3 regions of the Bacillus sp. AK124 genome follow, and region 2 is predicted to be linked to each of the others. Evidence: predicted binding sites of a transcription regulator. Region 2 holds the regulator's gene; each other region holds the start of a gene.
What was found. The regulator Rex, encoded in region 2, represses fermentation and respiration genes when NADH is low (regulators of the CRP and FNR family bind a similar motif). The targets are predictions, from matches to a motif close to TTGTGAAATATTTCACAA.
Positions count from the first base shown of each region.

Region 1 (4,242 bases), 910 kb from region 2:
TCGCGACAACCGGCGTTCCGGGATTGATCAATAAGAAATGGGTTCGGGAAGGCCAGGTGATTTTGGCTCTGTCCAATCCGAAGCCGGAGATTGAGCCTGAGGATGCGCTCGAGGCCGGGGCAGCCTACGCTGCGGATGGACGGTCTGTCAACAATGTGCTGGGGTTCCCCGGTATTTTCAGGGGCGTGTTAAATGCCGGAGCGGAATCGATCAGCCACCCGATGCTGGTCGCGGCCGCCGAAGCGATCGCATCCTGCACAAAACAAGGCGATCTTGTGCCTGATCCGCTGAATCCTGATGTTCACGAGATTGTGGCCAAAGCAGTCGAAAGGGTCGCACTTTCAGAAATGGGAAAAATGAACGGATAAAGAAAACAGCTGCTGCTTTATCGCAATACGGATAAAGCGGCAGCTGTTTTTCTTGCGAATGTTAACGGCGGTTCTACAGATTGAAAATGAATATATAAAATATTCGGTTTTGTAAAAATCCAATGATTGTGGAGAGCGCTGATGATGATGCCTTGATCGACAAGCTTTTTTGTAAACAACGGAATTTCTTCAGGCAAAATGGCAACTTCGGCCATATTCAAGGCGATTCCGTTTTGATCGAGCGACTCGAACATGACTTCTTCCATGCCGACTCCCCGGCTTGGCCTTCCTTGAATCGTGACGCGCAAATTCCGTTTGATGCTGACAGAACAGACACCGTGTTCAATGTGCGGCTCCCCATTTAAAATATGTCCAAACTGCTGGCAAAGCGAATGAAAACTTTGCATCTGCTGAACCTCCATTTTTAAAGTTACCACGATTTTATGAAGGGAACCCGCATATTTAGAATCCTTTAAAAATGGACAATCTTTTTATTTGATGATTTCTTCACCGCCCGGCTTGTTTGCATAGTGGTACATGAAGCCCATCATAAACGCGCCTCCGATCAGGTTCCCGAGGGTTACCGGAATCAAGTTATGGATTGCGCCTGCAATCGAAATCGTATCCGGATGCTCGGTGACCAGAGAGACGGCAAAAGTGGCCATGTTCGCGATGCTGTGTTCATAACCGGAAATAAAGAAAGTAAAAACAAACAGCATCATAGAGAACATTTTCGCTCCGTCTCCTTTTTGCGCCATCGGAACAAAGAACGCAAGGCAGACTAGCCAGTTACACAAAATCGCTTTGAAAAACAATTCGGTCACCGGTGTATTCATTTTATGCTCCGCCACGCTAAGTATAAAGCCGGTGGAAGAAGGATCCTTAAATAAACCGGTCGCAAAGATGAGGCCTGCGAAAAACACGGCGCCCATTAAATTTCCTGCATAGCTGAACATCCACAGCTTGATAACAGCGGGCCAACGCATTTTTTTACGAAGCGCAGCCAATGTATAATAAAATGTATTTCCCGTAAATAAATCTCCTCCGCCATAGACGATCAGAATGATGGCGCCCCCGAATGTGATTGCTGCAATTGGATATGTGAACGGAGAATGTTCAACATAAAATAGATTCCCCGTTTTAAACGCTACAATGACTCCGAACCCGATAAACATACTGGCCAGCATAGCTCGTAAAAGATAACGAAGCGGGCTTTGCATAAAGATGCTTTGCTTTTTTAAGGCAAGCTCTTCGACTAGAACAAGTGATTTTGATTCCATGTTTTCCACCACCATCAAGTGTTTACTTAAGAAGTATCTATCATAAATACAAACTAAGTATAGCAGGATATTGTGAAACATTTCACAAATTTTGTGTACTTTGTTTGAACAAATGTATGGTTCGATTTTCATAGAATAAACAAGGTATCGTTATTGTTTATTTTTAAGTAATAAATATTCCATCCATTCGTAAAAGCCTGAGGGAGCGATGTTTCAAAGATAGCTCGACAGGGAGGGATACGGCAGCAAGCAGGTTAAATGCGCAGTGCAATCAGCTGGTGCTGTATGAAAGCATAGATGAAGGACGTGCGCAAAAGGCTGAGGGAAGATTTCACAGATTGGACAAAATAGCAGGACTTTCCGTCAGGCGTTTTCAAACTGAAGGAAAGCGCCGAATTTGTTTAATTGCATATAACGGTATTCTTTTGATCCGCAAGGCTTTGCGCAGAGAATCGCAATCGTTGAATGACGAAATGCTCCGCGGGAATGAGGGGCATTTTTCTCATGCTGATTTAGTTCTTGTTAACCACCGCGTCACAAAATATCTATAATTTCTTCGGATAATTGTCACAATGACATCCATAAATTAGGGAATATGTACTTTATTTAAGAAGGGATTCGCGGTAAAGTACAGGTATAAATAACCATCCGGATAATAACGGAACATCAATGTGGGCCAAGGTCACCCTTTTGTCTGTGATCATATTCATAAGATTCATGTGAAACTTTGAGCAAGGGTGATGCCATTCGGCAACGGTCCGGCTAGAACAAAGAGGAGGAGACTGGAACAGTGGACGAACTCATTTTGGCAAGATTTCAATTTGCTTCAACAACGATCTTTCACTTTATTTTTGTACCGATGTCAATCGGGCTTGTCTTTATGGTTGCTTTAATGGAAACTCTATACGTCGTAAAGAAAAAAGACATTTACAGAACGATGGCTAAATTTTGGGGGCACTTATTTTTAATTAATTTTGCAGTCGGTGTGGTCACCGGGATTCTACAGGAATTTCAGTTCGGAATGAACTGGTCGGAGTACTCCCGCTTTGTCGGTGATGTATTCGGCGCTCCGCTCGCGGTGGAGGCGCTGCTTGCTTTCTTTATGGAATCGACGTTTATCGGTTTGTGGATATTTGGCTGGGATCGGCTTCCGAAGAAGATCCATTTGCTGTCCATCTGGCTTGTTTCGCTTGGAACGATCATGTCGGCGTTTTGGATTTTAGCGGCCAACTCGTTTATGCAGGAGCCTGTCGGATTCGCGATCAAAAACGGCCGCGCGGAAATGACCGATTTCTTTGCGATTATTAAAAATCCGCAGCTATGGGTTGAATTTCCGCACGTCATTTTCGGTGCGCTTGCCACCGGAGCGTTTTTCATTGCCGGTGTCAGCGCGTATAAAATGCTGAAAAAACAGGAATTGCTCTTTTTTAAAAAATCCTTTCAAATCGCGATGATTGTGGCGCTTGTTTCCGGCATCGGCGTAGCGTTCAGCGGACATGAGCAGGCCCAGCATCTGATGAAGAGCCAGCCGATGAAAATGGCTGCCAGCGAAGCGCTTTGGGATGACAGCGGCGATCCTGCAGCTTGGACGGTGCTTGCGAACATTGACGCGGACAAGCAGGAAAACAAATCAGAGCTCAGCATCCCGTATGCGCTTAGCTATTTGGCTTATAAACAATTCAGCGGCGATGTGCCCGGAATGAAGACGCTGCAAAAGCAATATGAAGAAAAATACGGAGAAGGAAATTATATTCCGCCGGTGAAAACGACGTTCTGGAGCTTCAGAATCATGGCCGGCTCAGGACTTTTAATGATCGTTGCCGCTTTGACTGGCCTCTATCTCAGCTTCCGTAAAAGACTTGAAACAAGCAAATGGTTTTTGCGGACGATGGTGGCTTTAATCGCCTTTCCATTCATTGCAAATACGGCGGGGTGGATCATGACTGAAATCGGACGCCAGCCGTGGACGGTGTTCGGTATTTTGACAACGGCGCAGTCCGTGTCGCCGAACGTATCAGCGGGAATGCTGCTGTTTTCCGTCATCGCGTTTACAGCGATTTATCTTGTACTGGCGCTCGTTCTTGTCTACTTGTTTGTGCGGGAGATTAAAAAAGGGGCTGCACACCATGACCACCATCATGACGATTCCGTATCGACAGACCCGTTTGATCAGGAGGTTTACCATGGTATCTCTTAATGAACTTTGGTTTATATTAGTCGCTGTGCTGTTCATCGGTTTTTTCTTTCTTGAAGGTTTTGATTTCGGCGTCGGAATGGCGACCCGGTTTCTCGGGCGCAACGAGCTTGAACGGAGGGTGATGATCAATACGATCGGCCCTTTCTGGGATGCCAATGAAGTCTGGCTGCTGACTGGGGGAGGCGCGATTTTCGCGGCTTTTCCAAACTGGTATGCCACGATGTTCAGCGGATATTACATTCCGTTTGTCTTTGTTCTTCTTGCATTGATCGGACGCGGAGTCGCGTTTGAATTTAGAGGGAAAGTCGAAACCGCAAAATGGAAGAAAACATGGGATTGGGTCGTATTCTTCGGCAGCATTCTGCCCCCGTTTTTGTTCGGTGTTTTATTTACCAGT
Region 1 is NZ_CP096378.1:241,423-245,664, forward strand. Features, by position in the region: gene M1E06_RS01125 (NAD-dependent malic enzyme) at 1-368, shown strand, start outside; gene M1E06_RS01130 (DUF1259 domain-containing protein) at 386-775, opposite strand; gene M1E06_RS01135 (formate/nitrite transporter family protein) at 860-1,648, opposite strand; gene M1E06_RS01140 (cytochrome ubiquinol oxidase subunit I) at 2,439-3,845, shown strand; gene cydB (cytochrome d ubiquinol oxidase subunit II) at 3,832-4,242, shown strand, end outside.
Region 1: M1E06_RS01140 (cytochrome ubiquinol oxidase subunit I) is a predicted target of Rex. The motif match lies at 2,366-2,383, and genes of this name have one in related genera.

Region 2 (4,242 bases):
CTGGCAGTTTTTTCTTCAGACTCAACGAGCTCAATGACAACGCGATCACCTAATGGCTTTAACAATGAAACAACCTCCTCAATATTTTCATATGTAATTTTAGCACTCGCACTCGGTGAGTGCTAACACAATTCTTATAATAAAGAATCTCCCAGGCAATTTCAAGTGATAAGGTCAAATTTTTTTGCGCTTACATTTCTCCGCATGTCCTTATCATCCTATAATTTAAAAAGAGTGTGTTACAATAAACATAGTCTGAATTAGATTTTTAGAAAAGGAGTACATAAAGCTTGAGAAAACAATACTGGTTTATTATATTGGCATACGTTCTCATGCAATTGTCGGCCGCTGTCGGCTTGCCTCTTCTTTACTTTTTGGGAGTGGGCAAAGGACAGCCAAAGGCTGAAGCCCAGCTTACATTGACAGGCGTCTGGTCTGTCATCGCGTTTACCCTCTGTCTCGTTATCGTGCTGCTGATTTTGCGGACGGTGCCGAAGACGACGCTTCGCAACCGCCCGAAAGCATCGGTTGGAGCGTCAATCGGATGGGCGGTAGCCGGCGTTTTTCTCGCTTTGTTTTCGCAGTCAATTGCCGCTTCGATCGAAATGTACTTGTTCGGGGTCAACCCGGAATCGGAAAATACGCAGCGGATCATGGAAATCATCACCGCATTGCCGCTGATGGTGTTTGTCTCTTCTGTATTCGGACCGATTCTTGAAGAAATCATTTTCAGAAAGATCATTTTCGGTGCAATCTATGAGAAAACGAATTTTTTCATTGCCGCTTTGTTCAGTTCGGTGCTCTTCTCGGTCGTCCATTTGGATTTCAGCCATCTGCTCATTTATACAGCAATGGGATTCACATTCTCCTTTTTATATGTCAGAACCAACCGGATTATCGTGCCTATTTTCGCCCATGTCGCCATGAATACGCTCGTCGTCTTACTGCAGACATTCCGGGAGCCTATTGAAGAATATTTGAAACACGTCGAGAAAATGCAAATGATTATTGGAGGATTTCTATGATGAGAAGCCCTAAATTCTGGGGAGCGATTTATTTATTAACGGGTGTGCTGTTTACATATCTGGCGGCAACCTCGCCCGGAAGCATGTGGTCTTTTTACACGATCCTGCTGATGCTTTTCGCAGCCTATAATATCAGCATTTCCTTTAAAATGTTCGCCCTGGCCGGCAAGATGAAACGAAAAGATCAATAGCCTTTTTTGTGAAGGAAAAGAGCCATTCTGAAAAAGAATGGCTCTTATTTAGTATGGTCGTTCAAAAACGCTTGATTTTCCTCTTGAATCATTGTTTTTTGCGCCTGCCTGTAGGATATTCTTGAAATCACGATACTGATTTCATAAAGAATGAGCAATGGCACTGAGACCATTAAATGCGACAAAAGCTCAGGCGGTGTAATGAGGGCCGCGATGACGAACAACACAAAATATGCGTATTTTCTGATTTTCGCCAAAAACATCGGCGTCACGAGGCCGAGCCTTGTGATAAACATGATGACCACAGGCATCTGAAACAATAAGCCAAAAGGAAGCGTCAACTGAAGCAGAAACTGAAAATATTCGTGTATTCCGATGACCTGGTTGACATTCAGATCATCTGAGACTCTCGTCATAAAGTCCACGACAAACGGAAATAAAATAAAGTAAGAAAAGGCAATGCCGCCTAAAAAAAGAATAATCGATATCGGAATATAGCTGAGCGTCACTTTTCGTTCTTTTTCATACAGCCCCGGGCTAATGAAAGCCCACAGCTGGTATAAAACAAGCGGCGAAGTCAAGACGGCGCCGATGATGAAAGCGAACTGCACGTACACAAATAAAGGATCGGTCAGCTTGAACGCGTTGAGCGTCAGCAGCTTTGCTTCATCCGTCTGCTGCAGATAGATAATCAGCGGCTTTGCCAATAAAAAGCCTGCCACAACAAATAAAACAAAAAAGAAAAAAGTGATCACAAGCCGTCTGCGTAGTTCTGTGATATGTTCTATCAGCGACATTTCTCTTTCCTTCATAAATGTCATCCTATCCTACTGATCTTCTTTCTTTTTATCGGAATCGTCGTCAGCCAAACCTTTTGTCGCATTCTTAAACTCCCTCAGCGTGTTTCCCGCCGCTCTTCCCAGCTCGGGAAGTTTTTTCGGGCCGAATATCAAAAGCGCCACCACGACAATTAAAATAAAGCTTCCAGGACCGATTGGCATAAAGCCTGCCCCCTTTCCTTTATTTTTCGTTTTCCGTTTTACTTTTCCTGCATTGAATAATGTTTCATGAAATACACCAGCGACTGAAGTTCAACCGCCAAATCTATATGATGAATGCGAATGTGTTCCGGCACATTCAAGCGGGCCGGCGTGAAATTAAGAATGCCTTTAATGCCAAGCGCCACCAGCCTGTCTGTAATCGACTGTGCGGCTTGAGCCGGTACCGTCAAAATGGCGACGGGGATATCATCCGTCATATGCTCTTCAAGTCTATTCAGATCATAGACGGGAACACCGCCGACCTCGGTTCCGATTTTTTCCTCATTGATGTCAAACGCCATGGCGATTTTTGTATTATTATTTTTGATAAAATTGTAATGGAGAAAGGCTGTCCCCAAATTCCCCACGCCAATGAGCGTTACGTTCGTCATTTCATCCTGATCAAGCGTCTTTCTGAAAAAGGACAGCAAATAATTGACATTGTAGCCGTATCCTTTTTTTCCGAGCGCGCCGAAGTACGAGAAGTCCCTGCGGATGGTCGCAGAATCGACTTTGACGGCATCGCTCAGCTCAGCGGAAGATACACGCTGTTTTCCGGATGCATGAAGGTTTTTTAAAAAACGATAATATAATGGCAACCGTTTCGCTGTCGCTTGCGGAATTTTTGAATGATCCATGTTCATAAACTAATCCTCCATGTCTACATCAGCTTTTTCCCTTTTATAGTCACCGTTTTTCCCGCCTGTCTTTTCGAGAAGAAAGGTCGGTCCTATCACCATTCCCTTATCCGCCGCTTTGCACATGTCATATACGGTCAGCGCACATACGGAGGCCGAAGTTAACGCTTCCATTTCCACACCTGTGCTCCCTTTGGTCTTCACTTTAGATTGAATATGCAGGATGCTCTTCTGTTCTTTCTCCTCCCAGCGAAAGGCGATGTCGACTCCTTTCAGAGCGATCGGATGGCACATCGGGATGATGGCGGATGTCTGTTTTGCGGCCATGATTCCGGCCACTTGCGCCACCGCCAATACATCGCCCTTTCCGATTTCCCGGTTTTTGATTTTTTCATGTACTGTTCGATTCATAGACACGCTTGAAACAGCCGCAGCTGTGCGTACTGAAGCTTCCTTTTCGCTTATATCAACCATCTTGGCTCTGCCTTGTTCATTAAAATGTGTAAACTCATTCATGTTCTGAACTCTCCTTATAACGATCATACACTATTTTTTTCATTCTGTCTTTTTCTTTGGCTAAAATCTTCCAGAGTTCACTTAATTGTTTGCTGACTGCGCAGTGATAGGCTACACTTAAAATAGCAGACAAGAGGTGAAAGATCATGATGATTTTACAAGTGAACCAACTTTCAAAATCGTTTGGAGCCGATACGATTTTAACGAATATAAAACTCGAAGTCAGATCTCGGGACCGGATTGCGATCGTCGGACGCAACGGCGCCGGAAAATCGACTCTTCTAAAGATTATCGCAGGAAAACTTTCATATGAAAAGGGGGACATCATCAAGCCGAAAGATTTGACGATGGGCTACCTTGACCAGCATTCCGGCCTCGATTCCAAGCTGACGCTCAAAGAGGAATTGCTGTCGGTATTTGATTTTCTAAAAAAAATGGAAAAAGAAATGCGCGCGATCGAGGAAAAGATGGCGCAGGCCGGACCGGACATGCTTGAATCATTGATGAAGACGTATGACAGGCTTCAGCAGGAGTTCAAGGACAAAGGCGGCTACCAATATGAGGCAGAGGTCAGATCCGTCATGCACGGGCTCGGCTTTGCGGGATTTGACGACTCCGTCCGCGTCCAGGACTTAAGCGGAGGTCAAAAAACAAGGCTTGCCCTCGGAAAAATGCTTTTGACAAAACCCGACCTCCTCATTTTGGACGAACCGACAAACCACTTGGATATCGATACCCTGACATGGCTTGAACAATATTTGCAAAATTACAGCGGAGCGATTTTAATCGTTTCCCATGACAGGTACTTTCTTGACAAAGTGGTTACCCAAGT
Region 2 is NZ_CP096378.1:3,662,559-3,666,800, forward strand. Features, by position in the region: gene groES (co-chaperone GroES) at 1-65, opposite strand, end outside; gene M1E06_RS18405 (CPBP family intramembrane glutamic endopeptidase) at 291-1,025, shown strand; gene M1E06_RS18410 (YdiK family protein) at 1,025-1,216, shown strand; gene tatC (twin-arginine translocase subunit TatC) at 1,261-2,037, opposite strand; gene M1E06_RS18420 (twin-arginine translocase TatA/TatE family subunit) at 2,044-2,217, opposite strand; gene M1E06_RS18425 (redox-sensing transcriptional repressor Rex) at 2,256-2,900, opposite strand; gene moaC (cyclic pyranopterin monophosphate synthase MoaC) at 2,904-3,410, opposite strand; gene M1E06_RS18435 (ABC-F family ATP-binding cassette domain-containing protein) at 3,557-4,242, shown strand, end outside.

Region 3 (4,242 bases), 300 kb from region 2:
GAAGGTTCGCAAATCTGAAGAGCCAAACGGGCTTTATCCGCTCTACAGCGGGATGCTGGAATTCGCGAAAAAAGTGCTTGAATCTTCATTTCAACAATCGGGAGGATCAGGGTGATATACGCTGCTTCTATTCACACGAGCATCCAATCGTCACGGTCCTGGCAGGAATAGAAAACCGCTCGAAAAGAATCGAGCGGCTCCCTTTATATTCGAATTGATTTCTCCTCGGTTTTCCACTGTTTTTTCCATCCGGCCTGAGCAAGCAAAAGCAGTCCGAGTGCCAAAAATGCGATAACGGTAAAGGTGAGGAATCCGCTTGAATACGTACCCGTGATTTGCTTCAGCGTTCCGAGAATATTCGGGAGGAAGAATCCGCCGATTCCCCCCGCAGCGCCCACGACTCCCGTCACCATCCCGATCTCTTGCTGAAATCGCTGCGGTACAAGCTGGAATATCGCGCCGTTCCCCATCCCGAGGCAGCCCATGCCGATAAATAATGCGGCTGTGACAACGCCAAGAGACGGGAGCATACTGACTGAGAACATGCACAGAGCCACCCCGATAAAGAGGAATTGCAGCAGACGCACGCCGCCGATTTTATCGGCAATCAACCCGCCGACAGGGCGGAGGCAGCTTCCCGATGCAACGACGAGCGTGACAAATTCGCCGGCCCTTACCGCCGGAACGGCATACTGGGATGCAAAAAAGTAGCTTAAAAAGTTGGACAAGCCGACAAAACCTCCGAATGTTACGCTGTAGAGAAGGCAAAAATACCAAGTGTCCCTTTCTTTGAAAACAGCAAAATAGTCTTTGAGCGGTTTAGGCGCCGGCTGATTCGGAGGTTCTTTTGCCATAAGGAAATAGCTGAATAACACGAGTATCAGAGGAATCAGCGCCAATCCCATGACGCCGTTCCAGCCCACTTGCTCCGCCAGGCGAGGGCCGAATAGTGTAGCGAGCAGTGTTCCGCTGTTTCCCGCTCCGGCGATCCCCATGGCAAGGCCTTGCAAGTGCGGCGGATACCAGCGGCTCGCCATTGGCAGGGATGCGGAAAAGCTTGCGCCTGCCACACCGAGTAAAATTCCGATGATATACAGCTCGGCGACCGATGAACCGAACTGCCACCCCCATATCAGCGGAATCATCGTCACCAGCATTCCGCCAATAGCCGTTTTTTTCGGTCCGAAACGGTCGGTTAAAATGCCGAGCACAATCCGGAAAAACGATCCGGCCAAAGTAGGTATGGCGACAATCAATCCGACCTGTGATGGAGATAAATCAAAATCAGCCGTAATATAAACACCAAGCGCCCCCAGCAACACCCAAATCATAAAGCTGACATCGAAATATAAAAAAGATGACAACAAGGAAGGCGCGTGTCCGCTCTTCCTCAAATCCGCCAATTTCAATTGCAACACTCCCCATCCGATAGATTCTAGAATTTATCATGACAAAATAGAATAGGGTTGGCAGTATTTTTGTCAGCTTTACTAACAAACTAAAAGATTGAATATTTAAAATGTTAATTTGGACGGCATTATACCCGGCGATGATTGAATGTTGCTGAAGATTTGAGGTGTTATGACTGTTGAAAAGGGGAAACTTAGATTGGAATGGGCCTGATGCACTTGCAGATAAAGCAGTCTTTTGCAGCACGTTTACCAATTTTTCTTTAGCTGTAAGGCATATTTTTACCAAAAAATGTACAAATTTAAGGAAGAAGTATGTAGAGACACAAAATAGACATAAATAAAAATGTATATCACTTGAAAAAGTATGTGAAGTATTGCACAATATGAATGTGAAGAGTTTCACAAACAGCTTAGATTTTAAAACAAACGGCAAAGGAATGATGAGTCATGAGAAACCAAAAAGTCAACCGTACAGTTTTGATCGGTGCGGGTTTTGTTGGAAGCAGTTATGCATTTACGTTAATTAACCAAGGTATCACAGACGAACTTGTGATCATTGATTTAAATAAAGACAAAGCAATGGGCGATGTCATGGATTTAAACCACGGTAAAGCATTTGCCCCACATCCTGTGAAAACATGGTACGGCACATATGAGGACTGCAAAGACGCCGACATTGTCTGCGTATGCGCCGGAGCAAACCAAAAGCCGGGGGAAACCCGTCTGGATCTTGTCGAAAAAAACCTGAGAATTTTCAAAGGAATTATCGGAGAAGTCATGGCCAGCGGTTTTGACGGCATCTTCCTTGTCGCTACAAACCCGGTCGACATCTTGACTTACGCGACTTGGAAATTCAGCGGACTTCCGAAAGAACGCGTGATCGGAAGCGGTACAACACTTGATACAGCCCGTTTCCGTTACTTGCTCAGCGAGTATTTCGGTGTCGCTGCCCACAATGCGCACGGCTACATCATTGGTGAACATGGAGATACGGAGCTGCCTGTCTGGAGCCACGCGAATATTGGCGGAGTTCCCGTCAGCGACTTGCTGAAAAGAAATGAGAAATACAAAGCAGAAGATCTTGATGAACTGTTTGACAATGTCAAAAACGCCGCTTACCACATTATCGAGAAAAAAGGTGCGACATACTACGGAGTTGCCATGAGCCTCGCGCGTATCACGAAAGCGATTTACCGCAATGAAGAAGCGATTTTAACCGTGAGCGCACATCTTGAAGGCGAATTTGGGGAAAATGATGTTTATATCGGAGTTCCGGCGGTTGTCGGCCGATGCGGAGCGAGGGAAATTATTGAGCTCGACCTGAATGAAAAGGAAAAACAGCAATTCAAGTATAGCGCAGGTGTGTTAAAAGCAATTTTAAAACCGCATTTTGAACTGCAGGCATAACTGAACATCATGAAGATACTAACACCATGAAGATTGCGAGATGATGAAAATGTGGCAGCAGATATACGATCCGTTTGGGAATCTGTTTATCAGCGCTTTTGCCGCCATTCTGCCGATTCTTTTCTTTCTCCTTGCATTGACCGTGCTGAAGATGAAAGGAATCATCGCGTCATTTTTGACGCTGGCGGTCAGCTTTATTGTAGCGGTTTTCTTTTTTCACATGCCGGCTGCGAAAGCTGTCTCAGCCGTTTTACTTGGAATTGTAAACGGTCTTTGGCCGATCGGATATATTGTCCTGATGGCTGTATGGCTTTACAAAATTTCTGTCAAAACCGGAAAGTTTAAAGTGATCAGAGCGAGCATTGCCGGGATTTCGTCTGACCAGCGGCTTCAGTTATTGCTGATCGGGTTCAGTTTTAATGCCTTTTTGGAAGGCGCGGCAGGCTTCGGCGTGCCGATTGCGATCAGTGCCGTTCTTCTTGTCGAGCTTGGTTTTAAACCTTTAAAAGCGGCATCTCTATGTTTAATTGCGAATGCGGCATCCGGGGCCTTTGGAGCGATCGGAATTCCGGTAATCACAGGAGCACAGATGGGAGGCTTGACACCGGTTGAGCTTTCCAGAACGCTCGCTTTGATGCTGCCGTTCATCACTTTCTTTGTCCCGTTCCTGCTCGTTTTCATACTGGACGGGTTTAAAGGAATAAGGGAAACGCTGCCGGCTCTCCTTGTATTAAGCGGAAGCTATACGGCGGTGCAGACTATAACGATGATTGGATTGGGGCCGGAACTTGCGGACATTTTGGCCGCTTTAATCAGTATGGGAGCGCTGGCGCTGTTTTTGAAAAAGTGGCAGCCGCGCCACATATACAGAGAAACCGGGAATGAACATGAACCCGCTGAAAAATATCATGCAGCAGACATTATGAAAGCCTGGTCTCCGTTTTATATCTTGACCGCCGTCATTGCGGTGTGGAGCCTGCCCGGTTTTAAAGGACTTTTTCAGGAAGGCGGATGGCTGAAACAATCGACGATTTTATTCAACATGCCTTTTCTTCACCGGGAAGTGCTGAAAACGCCGCCAATCGCTCCGGAACCGGCACCGCTTGATGCCGTGATGAAGCTTGACTTCATTTCAGCGACGGGTACGGCGATACTGATCGCCGTGATCTTCACGATTGTGCTGAGCCGAAACATCAGTTTCCGCGGAGGACTTTCCAGCCTGAAAGAGACGGTCAAGGAACTGTGGCTTCCTGTTCTGACCATTTGCTTTGTGATGGGTTTTGCAAACCTGGCCAATTATGCCGGATTGAGTTCAACCATCGGACTGGCGCTTGCCAAAGCAGGGGATATTTTTCCGTTCGTCAGTCCCGTATTGGGCTGGATCGGCGTGTTTATCACAGGTTCAGTCGTCAGCAACAATGCA
Region 3 is NZ_CP096378.1:3,960,028-3,964,269, reverse strand. Features, by position in the region: gene M1E06_RS19795 (hypothetical protein) at 1-115, shown strand, start outside; gene M1E06_RS19790 (nitrate/nitrite transporter) at 204-1,409, opposite strand; gene M1E06_RS19785 (L-lactate dehydrogenase) at 1,860-2,819, shown strand; gene M1E06_RS19780 (L-lactate permease) at 2,869-4,242, shown strand, end outside.
Region 3: M1E06_RS19785 (L-lactate dehydrogenase) is a predicted target of Rex. The motif match lies at 1,800-1,817, and genes of this name have one in related genera.